Regions from separate parts of the Erwinia sp. GW821-FHT03D09 genome, predicted to be linked through region 4. Evidence: predicted binding sites of a transcription regulator. Region 4 holds the regulator's gene; each other region holds the start of a gene.
The links. The regulator PhoB, encoded in region 4, activates phosphate uptake and scavenging genes when phosphate is short. The targets are predictions, from matches to a motif close to CTGTCATAAAACTGNCNNAT.
Positions count from the first base shown of each region.

Region 1: a site for PhoB is predicted at 938-957, ahead of AC07U6_RS16015 (MIP/aquaporin family protein). Genes of this name have one in related genera too.
Region 2: a site for PhoB is predicted at 1,245-1,264, ahead of pstS (phosphate ABC transporter substrate-binding protein PstS). Genes of this name have one in related genera too.
Region 3: a site for PhoB is predicted at 986-1,005, ahead of ugpB (sn-glycerol-3-phosphate ABC transporter substrate-binding protein UgpB). Genes of this name have one in related genera too.

Region 1 is NZ_JBWKUK010000015.1:102,054-104,256, reverse strand. It holds gene rraA (ribonuclease E activity regulator RraA) at 1-349, shown strand, start outside; gene zapB (cell division protein ZapB) at 416-655, opposite strand; gene AC07U6_RS16015 (MIP/aquaporin family protein) at 1,100-1,942, shown strand; gene glpK (glycerol kinase GlpK) at 1,997-2,203, shown strand, end outside.
Region 2 is NZ_JBWKUK010000013.1:111,297-113,499, reverse strand. It holds gene AC07U6_RS14625 (NAD(P)-dependent alcohol dehydrogenase) at 1-1,017, opposite strand, end outside; gene pstS (phosphate ABC transporter substrate-binding protein PstS) at 1,369-2,203, shown strand, end outside.
Region 3 is NZ_JBWKUK010000002.1:185,784-187,986, reverse strand. It holds gene ugpB (sn-glycerol-3-phosphate ABC transporter substrate-binding protein UgpB) at 1-877, opposite strand, end outside; gene livF (high-affinity branched-chain amino acid ABC transporter ATP-binding protein LivF) at 1,147-1,860, opposite strand; gene livG (high-affinity branched-chain amino acid ABC transporter ATP-binding protein LivG) at 1,862-2,203, opposite strand, start outside.
Region 4 is NZ_JBWKUK010000017.1:40,184-42,386, forward strand. It holds gene phoR (phosphate regulon sensor histidine kinase PhoR) at 1-646, opposite strand, end outside; gene phoB (phosphate response regulator transcription factor PhoB) at 670-1,359, opposite strand; gene sbcD (exonuclease subunit SbcD) at 1,578-2,203, shown strand, end outside.

The DNA.
Region 1 (2,203 bases), on a different contig from region 4:
TCTACTTTATGATTTGCTGGAGGAAAACGGTCGGGGCCGGATACTGCTGGTAGACGGTGGCGGCTCCGTGCGTCGCGCGCTGGTTGATGCGGCACTGGCAAGGCTGGCAGTCCAAAATGAATGGGAAGGCATTGTAATTTACGGATCAGTGCGCCAGGTTGACGATCTGGAAGAGCTGGATATCGGTATCCAGGCGATCGCAGCCATTCCTGCCGGCGCTGCCGGAGAAGGGATTGGTGAAAGCGATGTTCGCGTAAACTTTGGCGGCGTCACCTTCTTCTCTGGCGATCATCTCTACGCCGACAACACCGGCATGATCCTGTCAGAAGACCCGCTTGACCTCGAATAACGGATTCAAAAACGGGTGCCGCTGGCACCCGCTCTCTGCAGACTCACTTTAATAAAAAGCGAAGCCTTACACTTCTTCCATTTTACCCAGCAGCGCACGCAGACGATCCTGCCATACGTGCTGCTCTTCCTTTAGCTGCTGGTTTTCACGCACCAGCGCTTCACTATTACCAGCAGCATGCTGAATTTGTTGATTCAGATTTCCATTCTGTTCTTTAAGCTCTTCGATCTCCATCTGCAACAGCGTGATGGTATCAATCGCCTGCTGCACTTTTGCTTCCAGTTTCTCGAATACTTCAAATGACATATCTATAACCTCTCCTAATCGCAGGGCGCTGATGATGCTAGCCGCAGGGATAAGGAGTGAACCGACATTCCGCGGATAACAACGATGCTTCGATTGTAAGTAGACGCGCATAGCAAGTCCAGCAGCTAAGCCAGTTGGGGTGCAGTCTGTAACAATTTTCAGCGTAGACCTGGTTTGTGTAACATATTCGCGCAATACGGCAGGGCCGAGATTAATGAGTTGCACATTTCGTTACCGCTTAAACGCGCAGCATAGTGATTTTAAGCACCCTGAATACGCGAATTCGCTCATTTTTATGACACAGCACACAACTTTTGATTTCGCTATTTCTCGTTTATGCTCGTTAACGATAAATTCACATCAGCCCTACAAAAGACTTGGGCGGCTCAGGGAATGAGAAAAACGATGATAGTAAACTCTTAACTCGCCTTCAGGAATTTCAACATGAGTCATGCAACAAGCACACTTAAAGGACAATGTATCGCCGAGTTTCTCGGCACCGCAACCATCCTCTTCTTTGGTGCAGGCTGTGTCGCTGCGTTAAAACTCGCTGGTGCCGCTTTTGGCCAGTGGGAAATTAGCATCGTGTGGGGCATCGCCGTTGCCATGGCGGTCTACCTCAGCGCAGGCATCTCCGGCGCGCACCTGAATCCTGCTGTCAGTATTGCCCTGTGGTTATTTGCTAATTTTGAAGGACGTAAATTGCTCCCCTACATCATTTCTCAGATAGCCGGCGCGTTCTGCGCTGCTGCGCTGGTGTACGGGCTCTACTACAATTTATTCCTCGACTACGAACAGACTCATCAGCTGGTACGCGGTAGCGTAGAAAGTCTGGATGTTGCTGGCGTATTCTCAACCTACCCAAATCCGCATATCAGCGTGGGGCAGGCGTTCCTGGTCGAAGCTGTGATTACTGCCGTGATGATGGCGCTGATCATGGCACTGACCGATGATGGCAACGGGTTGCCGCGTGGCCCACTAGCACCGCTGTTAATCGGTCTACTGATTGCCGTAATTGGTGCCGCAATGGGCCCACTGACTGGATTTGCTCTGAACCCGGCGCGTGATTTCGGTCCTAAGCTGTTCGCATCACTCGCAGGCTGGGGCAGCATGGCCTTCACCGGCGGTCGCGATATTCCTTATTTCCTCGTGCCAATCTTCGGGCCGATGCTCGGTGCAATCGTTGGCGCATTTGGCTACCGTTCTCTGATTGGCCGCAATCTGCCGGGTCAGACGGCGGTAAAAAAGGATGAAGTAGTGCAGCGCGCTGCACAGCGTAAAGCGTAATCCTGCTATACCCGCTCCGGCGGGTATAACTCTCGAACTCATCAGGAAGAAATTATGACCGTAGAAAAAAAATATATCGTCGCACTCGACCAGGGAACTACCAGCTCACGTGCGGTAATTCTGGATCATGATTCCAACATCGTTGCCGTGTCGCAGCGCGAATTCCAGCAGATTTACCCGAAAGCGGGCTGGGTTGAGCATGACCCGATGGATATCTGGGCGTCACAAAGCTCAACGCTGGTCGAAGTTCTGGCGCACGCG
Region 2 (2,203 bases), on a different contig from region 4:
CTTCACCAGTTTCTCGATGGGGAACAGGCCGCGTTGGTGATAGTCAATCAACTGTGGGATTGAGGTTTGTGGAACGGCATCCCCCATCAGTACGCCGATCATACGTCGGCTGGAGGCCACCAGATCACGCATGGTGTTGAAGGAAATATCATGGCGGGTCACAGCCACCGGAGCCAGCGTGCCGCCGATAGCAAGGACATCCAGCGCCGTTTTCATTACCGCTGACTGGCCGGTGGTATCAACGGATGCACTGACCCCGTCATTCTGAGTCAGGGATTTGATAACGGCCAGCGCATCCTGCTGTTTGCTATTGATGGTATGAGTTGCGCCGAGTGACCGGGCCAGTTCAAGGCGTGAATCATGGATATCCACGGCAACAATGGTGCGGCAGCCGGCAATTTTCGCCGCCATCATCGCACCAAGACCAACGGCCCCGGTACCAAAAATGGCGATGGTTGAACCTGCGGCGGGTTTCAGGCCGTTAAATACCGTACCCGCCCCGGTTAACAGCCCACAGCCGAGCGGTGCAGCCAGGCGCAGGTCCATTTTTTTATCAAGTACGATCAGGTTGTGAAATTTGGTCAGGGTATGGGTGGCGAAGGAGGACTGTGAAAAGAAGTTGGCTACCGGCGTACCGTCTTTTTTACTGAAGATGGCGCTGCCGTCCGGGCGAAAACCGCCTTGATTCAGGGGTATCCAGTCATGGCAGAGGGAAGGATGCCCGTGCCGACATTGTGGACAGTGCCCGCACCAGGCATAGGACATCACCACGTGATCGCCGGGCTTAACGCCTTTGACTGCGCTGCCGACCTCTTCAACAATGCCCGCGCCTTCATGGCCTAAGACGGCGGGAAATGTGTAGGGGCCATCCCCTACGCGTATGGCTTCATCCGAGTGGCAAATCCCGGAAGCGACGACCTTCACTTTGACTTCATCTGGTTGGAGGGCGCTCAGCTGCAGTTCTTCCAGCTGATAGGGGGCGTGGGTTTCATTAATAACGGCGGCGGTAACGTTCATAACAGTTCCTTGCATTTAATAACTATTGTAACTATTAGCAAGGTAATCGTACCACCGAAAAAAAGAATGTAACATACATGTTATTGCTAATCGCAGTTAATGTTAAATTGTTAAGAGGAGAGATCGCCGTATCTATGATTAAAAACCTGCACGAGTGATATCTCCACGAACAGTGCGCAACAATCCAACAACGCCGGTGGAAGAATCGCCAGTCAGTCCAAAGCAGGTTGTCATAAAAGTGTCATATTTTGTACATTTTACTGTCACCAAACTGTCCTATTTTTCCTCCAGCAGCAAACATTAATCAGATAAACACAGCACTGGCCTGACTTTTAATCCCGTGGAGGGAACATGACACTGATGCACAAAACCCTGGCTCAATTCGTCGCGGTAACCCTGTCTCTGAGCGCAGTTTCTGCCATGGCAGCCACCAATCTGACTGGCGCTGGCGGTACTTTCCCGGCTCCGGTTTATAACAAGTGGGCTGCTGAGTACAACACAGCAACAGGTACTCAGGTTAACTATCAGGGGATCGGTTCCTCCGGCGGCGTTAAGCAGATCATTGCTAAAACCGTAGATTTCGGTGCGTCTGATGCGCCAATGAAAGACGAAGACCTTGAGAAAAATGGTCTGTTCCAGTTTCCGACAGTTATTGGCGGCGTGGTACTGGCGGTTAATATTCCTGGTATCAAATCTGGCCAGCTGATCCTTGACGGCAAAACCGTTGGCGACATCTACCTGGGCAACATCAAAAAGTGGAACGACGAGGCGATCACCAAGCTGAACCCGGGCGTGAAACTGCCAGATTCTGACATTAACGTGGTGCGCCGCGCGGACGGTTCCGGTACCTCTTTCGTGTTCACCAGCTACCTGTCTAAAGTGAACAGCGACTGGAACAGCAAAATCGGTAAAGGCAGCACCGTTAACTGGCCGGTGGGTCTGGGTGGTAAAGGCAACGACGGCGTAGCTGCATTCGTACAGCGTCTGCCGGGTTCAATCGGTTACGTAGAATACGCTTACGCTAAGCAAAACAACCTGGCGCACACCAAGCTGGTGGATGCGGATGGTAAAGCAATCGAGCCAGGCGAGAAGAGCTTTAGCGATGCCGCTAAAGGCGCAGACTGGAGTAAATCGTTCGCCCAGGATCTGACCTTCCAGAAAGGCGACAACGCGTGGCCAATCACCT
Region 3 (2,203 bases), on a different contig from region 4:
ACGGCATCATGCCCACGCCAAAGTTAAACCTGGCGTATTTGCGGATGTCGGCCAGCGAGCCGGAAGAGGCGGTGGTGATCGCACAGTCGCCGTTGTAGAACTTGGAGGTGGATTCATCTTTACGGCCGAAGTAGGTGAAATCACCCTTCTTGTTCAGATCTTCCAACATCTGGATGTGGCGCACCTGTACCGGCTTGTTGAACTCCAGCACGGCATCGGTGCCGTCGAAGCCGTTGTTTTTGGTAGCGACCGGCAGGCCGTGCCAGGCGCTGAAGTTTTCAATCTGAATCCAGCCCTGCCAGCCGCTGGCGTAGCCACAGGACATGCCCGCTTTTCGCAGCGCGTCGGTATCCTTCGCTAATTCCTGCCAGGTTTTTGGCGGCTGGTCCGGGTTCAGACCGGCTTTTTTGAAGGCGTCTTTGTTGTAGTACAGCACCGGCGTGGAACTGTTGAACGGCTGAGAAATCAACTCGCCTTTCGAATCGCTGTAGTAACCGGCTACCGCAGGCACAAACTGTTTCGCATCCATCGCGATACCGGCTTTTTTGAACACTTCGTTAACCGGAACGATGGCTTTCGATGCCATCATGGTCGCCGTACCCACTTCATAAACCTGCAATACAGCCGGTGCTTTGCCGGTACGCACGGCAGCAATACCCGCCGCCAGGCTCTGTTCGTAGTTGCCTTTGTAGGTCGGCACAATTTTATAATCGGGGTGAGCTTCGTTAAAACGCTTCGCCAGTGAGTCAACCTCTACGCCCAGCTCACCTTCCATTGAGTGCCAGAACGGAATTTCGGTAGCGGCCAGCGCGCTGCCGCTGAAGGTCAGTCCCAGCACCATGCTGAGAGCAGTACGACGGAATGCGGTAGATGACATATCGGTTTCCTGTGCCCGTTTTAATGATGCGCGATTACGCGCACTGTGTGAGTCGGCAAGTAACATGCCACGGCTAAATGACAAATTAATAATAGCGATGTGACGAAAATGTGACAAACAAATGACGGGAATTTCGAAACGTGACGGCAGAAATGAGAGGAATGTAACAACTTTGGCAATCAACTGAGAGAAGACGATCACAGATTTAATGCACAATTGTCCGCACGTTCGGAGCAAGAAAAGGCAGCCATGCGGGCTGCCCTTGTGAGTTAACCACCGAGGTAGGCGCTTCTGACCGCCTCGTTGGCGAGCAATGCATCACCCGTGTCTTCGAGCACCACATGACCGTTTTCGAGCACGTAGCCGCGATCCGCCAGCTTCAGCGCCTGATTCGCATTCTGCTCAACGAGGAAGATGGTCATCCCTTCTTTGCGCAGCTGCTCGATGGTGTCGAAAATCTGCTGGATGATAATCGGCGCCAGACCCAGCGACGGTTCATCCAGCAGCAGCAGGCGCGGCTGGCTCATCAGCGCACGGCCAATCGCCAGCATCTGCTGCTCGCCGCCGGACATGGTACCGGCGCGCTGAATACGGCGCTCCCACAGGCGCGGGAACAGTTCGTAAACGCGCTTGATGCGTTCCTGATACTGCTGGCGCTCGGCAAAGAAACCGCCCATCGCCAGGTTCTCTTCCACCGTCATGCGGGAAAATACCCGGCGGCCTTCCGGTACGATGGCGATGGCTTCACGCATGATGCGCGCGGTCTGCCAGTCGGTGATATCCTGACCGTCGAAGACGATAGTGCCCTGCGTTGCGCGCGGTTCGCCGCACAGAGTACCAAGAATAGTGGTTTTACCCGCGCCGTTGGCACCAATCAGGGTGACAATTTCCCCCTGATTAATATGCAGGCTGACGTTGTGCAGCGCCTGAATTTTTCCGTAGTGCGCACTGATATTATTCAGAGAAAGCATGGAGTTACTCATCTTATGCCTCCCCGAGGTAAGCACGGATCACATCCGGGTTGTTACGAATTTCTTCCGGCGTACCGTTCGCCAGCGGCGTGCCCTGGTTCACCACGTAAATACGGTCAGAGATACCCATTACCAGTTTCATATCGTGTTCAATCAGCAGTACCGAGACTTTATGCTCACCGCGCAGTTCTGCAATCAGCTCATCCAGCTCGTGAGTTTCTTTCGGGTTAAGCCCGGCTGCCGGTTCGTCCAGCATCAGGATTTCCGGGCGCGCCACCATGCAGCGGGCGATTTCCAGACGGCGCTGCTGGCCGTAGGCGAGGTTACCCGCCTGGCGGTTGGCCAGATCCAGCAG
Region 4 (2,203 bases):
GCAGTTCATGGCTCACGTTGGCAAAGAAGTTACGCCGTGCACCCTCCAGCTGATGCATCTGGGTAACGTCACGGGCCACCATCAGCCACTGCCCTTCGCTATAGGGCATCACGCGGAACTCAATATGGCGGTGATTATTCAGCACCAGCGTCAGTGGGCGGCTGAAATCGCGCTGGCGAAGATAGCGGGTGAACTCAGGATAGCGGAGCAGGTTAAGGATATTCTGGCCGTTATCCTCCGGCCAGCGCAGCGCCAGCATCTGCTGGGCCAGGCCGTTACACCAGAAAATCGTCCCTTCTTCGGTGGTGAGGATCACCGCATCGGGCAGCGATTCCGCGCCGCTGCGAAAGCGTTTAATCAGATGCCCCAGCTCGCGGCGGCGGCGGCGATTACGCGCCTGCATCTGATACAACCCATAAAACAGCGGCTCCCAACTGCCCCGTCCGCTTGGCGGAGTCATGCTGCGATCAACCCACAGCCAGTGGGAAAGGCGAAGTAAATTATTGAAGTGGAAACCCAGCACGCAGAGTACTGAGACTAACAGCAGCCAGGGCAGATACCCGATCAGCAGCCCGAGCAGAAGCGCGGGCAGGCTGGCGAGCAGCAGCTCCAGAAATAATCTCTTCCAGGAGAGGCGTTCCAACACGGTTCAGACTCCAGTGCGAACGATCAGTAGCGTGCAGAGAAACGATAACCTGTTCCACGAACGGTTTGTACCATGCGATCGTGCCCGGTCAGCTCTAAGGCTTTACGCAGGCGACGAATATGCACGTCAACGGTACGGTCTTCGACGTAAACGTTAGTTCCCCAGACGTGGTTTAGCAACTGTTCGCGGCTGTAAACACGTTCCGGGTGAGTCATAAAGAAATGCAGCAGCTTGTATTCGGTCGGCCCCATTTCAAGCGGTTGGGTATCCGACATCACGCGGTGAGAGGACGGGTCGAGGCTCAGCCCCTGCATCTCAATCACCTCTTCTACCGCCATTGGCGAGATACGACGCATAACTGCTTTGATGCGCGCCATCAGCTCCTTCGGCGAGAACGGCTTGGTAATATAGTCATCGGCCCCGACTTCCAGGCCACGTACGCGATCTTCTTCTTCACCGCGCGCCGTTAACATCATCACCGGAATATCGCGGGTCATCGCTTCGCGCTTCAGATGCTTAATAAACTGAATACCGGAGCCGCCCGGCAGCATCCAGTCAAGCAGAATCAAATCCGGCCAGGGTTCAATCAGCAGGCTAACCGCGCTGTCGTAATCCTCAGCTTCAATGGGTTGATAGTCGTTTTGTTCAAGAACGAAACACAACATCTCGCGGATTGGGGCTTCATCTTCAACTACCAAAATACGCTTAGCCATTATTGCTCCTGCTAATGTGACAGGCTGTCACGGGGATATGCGGCGTCATTATGCGTCAGTTTTATGACAATTTTATGAAAAAAACACCCCCGAAATTGGGAGCATAGCGAAAAAGCAGCGCGGATGATTTCAACCTTACCGCAGGCATTCACTTACCCCGTTAACAGCAACAGCGTTTATAATCCCCCGCAACATCATCAGGCTATGCAGGGAGTGACATGCGCATCATTCATACCGCCGACTGGCATCTCGGGCAGTTTTTCTATACCAAAAGCCGGGCGGCTGAACATCAGTCCTTTCTTGACTGGCTGCTGGAGCAGGCAGAAGCGCAGCAGGCTGATGCGATTATAGTCGCCGGTGATATTTTTGATACCGGATCGCCGCCAAGCTATGCCCGCGAGCTGTATAACCGCTTCGTGGTGAATTTACAGCAGACCGGCTGCCAGCTGGTGGTGCTGGGCGGCAATCATGATTCGGTGGCGACATTGAATGAATCACGTGAGTTGCTGGCTTGCCTTAATACCCGAGTGATCGCCGCCGCCAGTGACGATATCCGCGACCAGGTGCTGGTACTGAACACGCGTGACGGTCAACCAGGGGCGATGCTGTGCGCCATTCCGTTCCTGCGCCCACGTGACATTATGCGCAGCCAGAGCGGCCAGTCGGGTCGCGACAAGCAGCAAACCCTGCTGGAGGCGATTACCGACCACTATCAACGCTGCTGGCAGGAGGCGCTGGCGCAGCGGGCGGCCCTGAATCTGACGCTGCCGGTGATCGCCACCGGGCATCTGACTACCATGGGCGTGACCAAAAGCGACGCGATGCGCGATATCTACATCGGCAC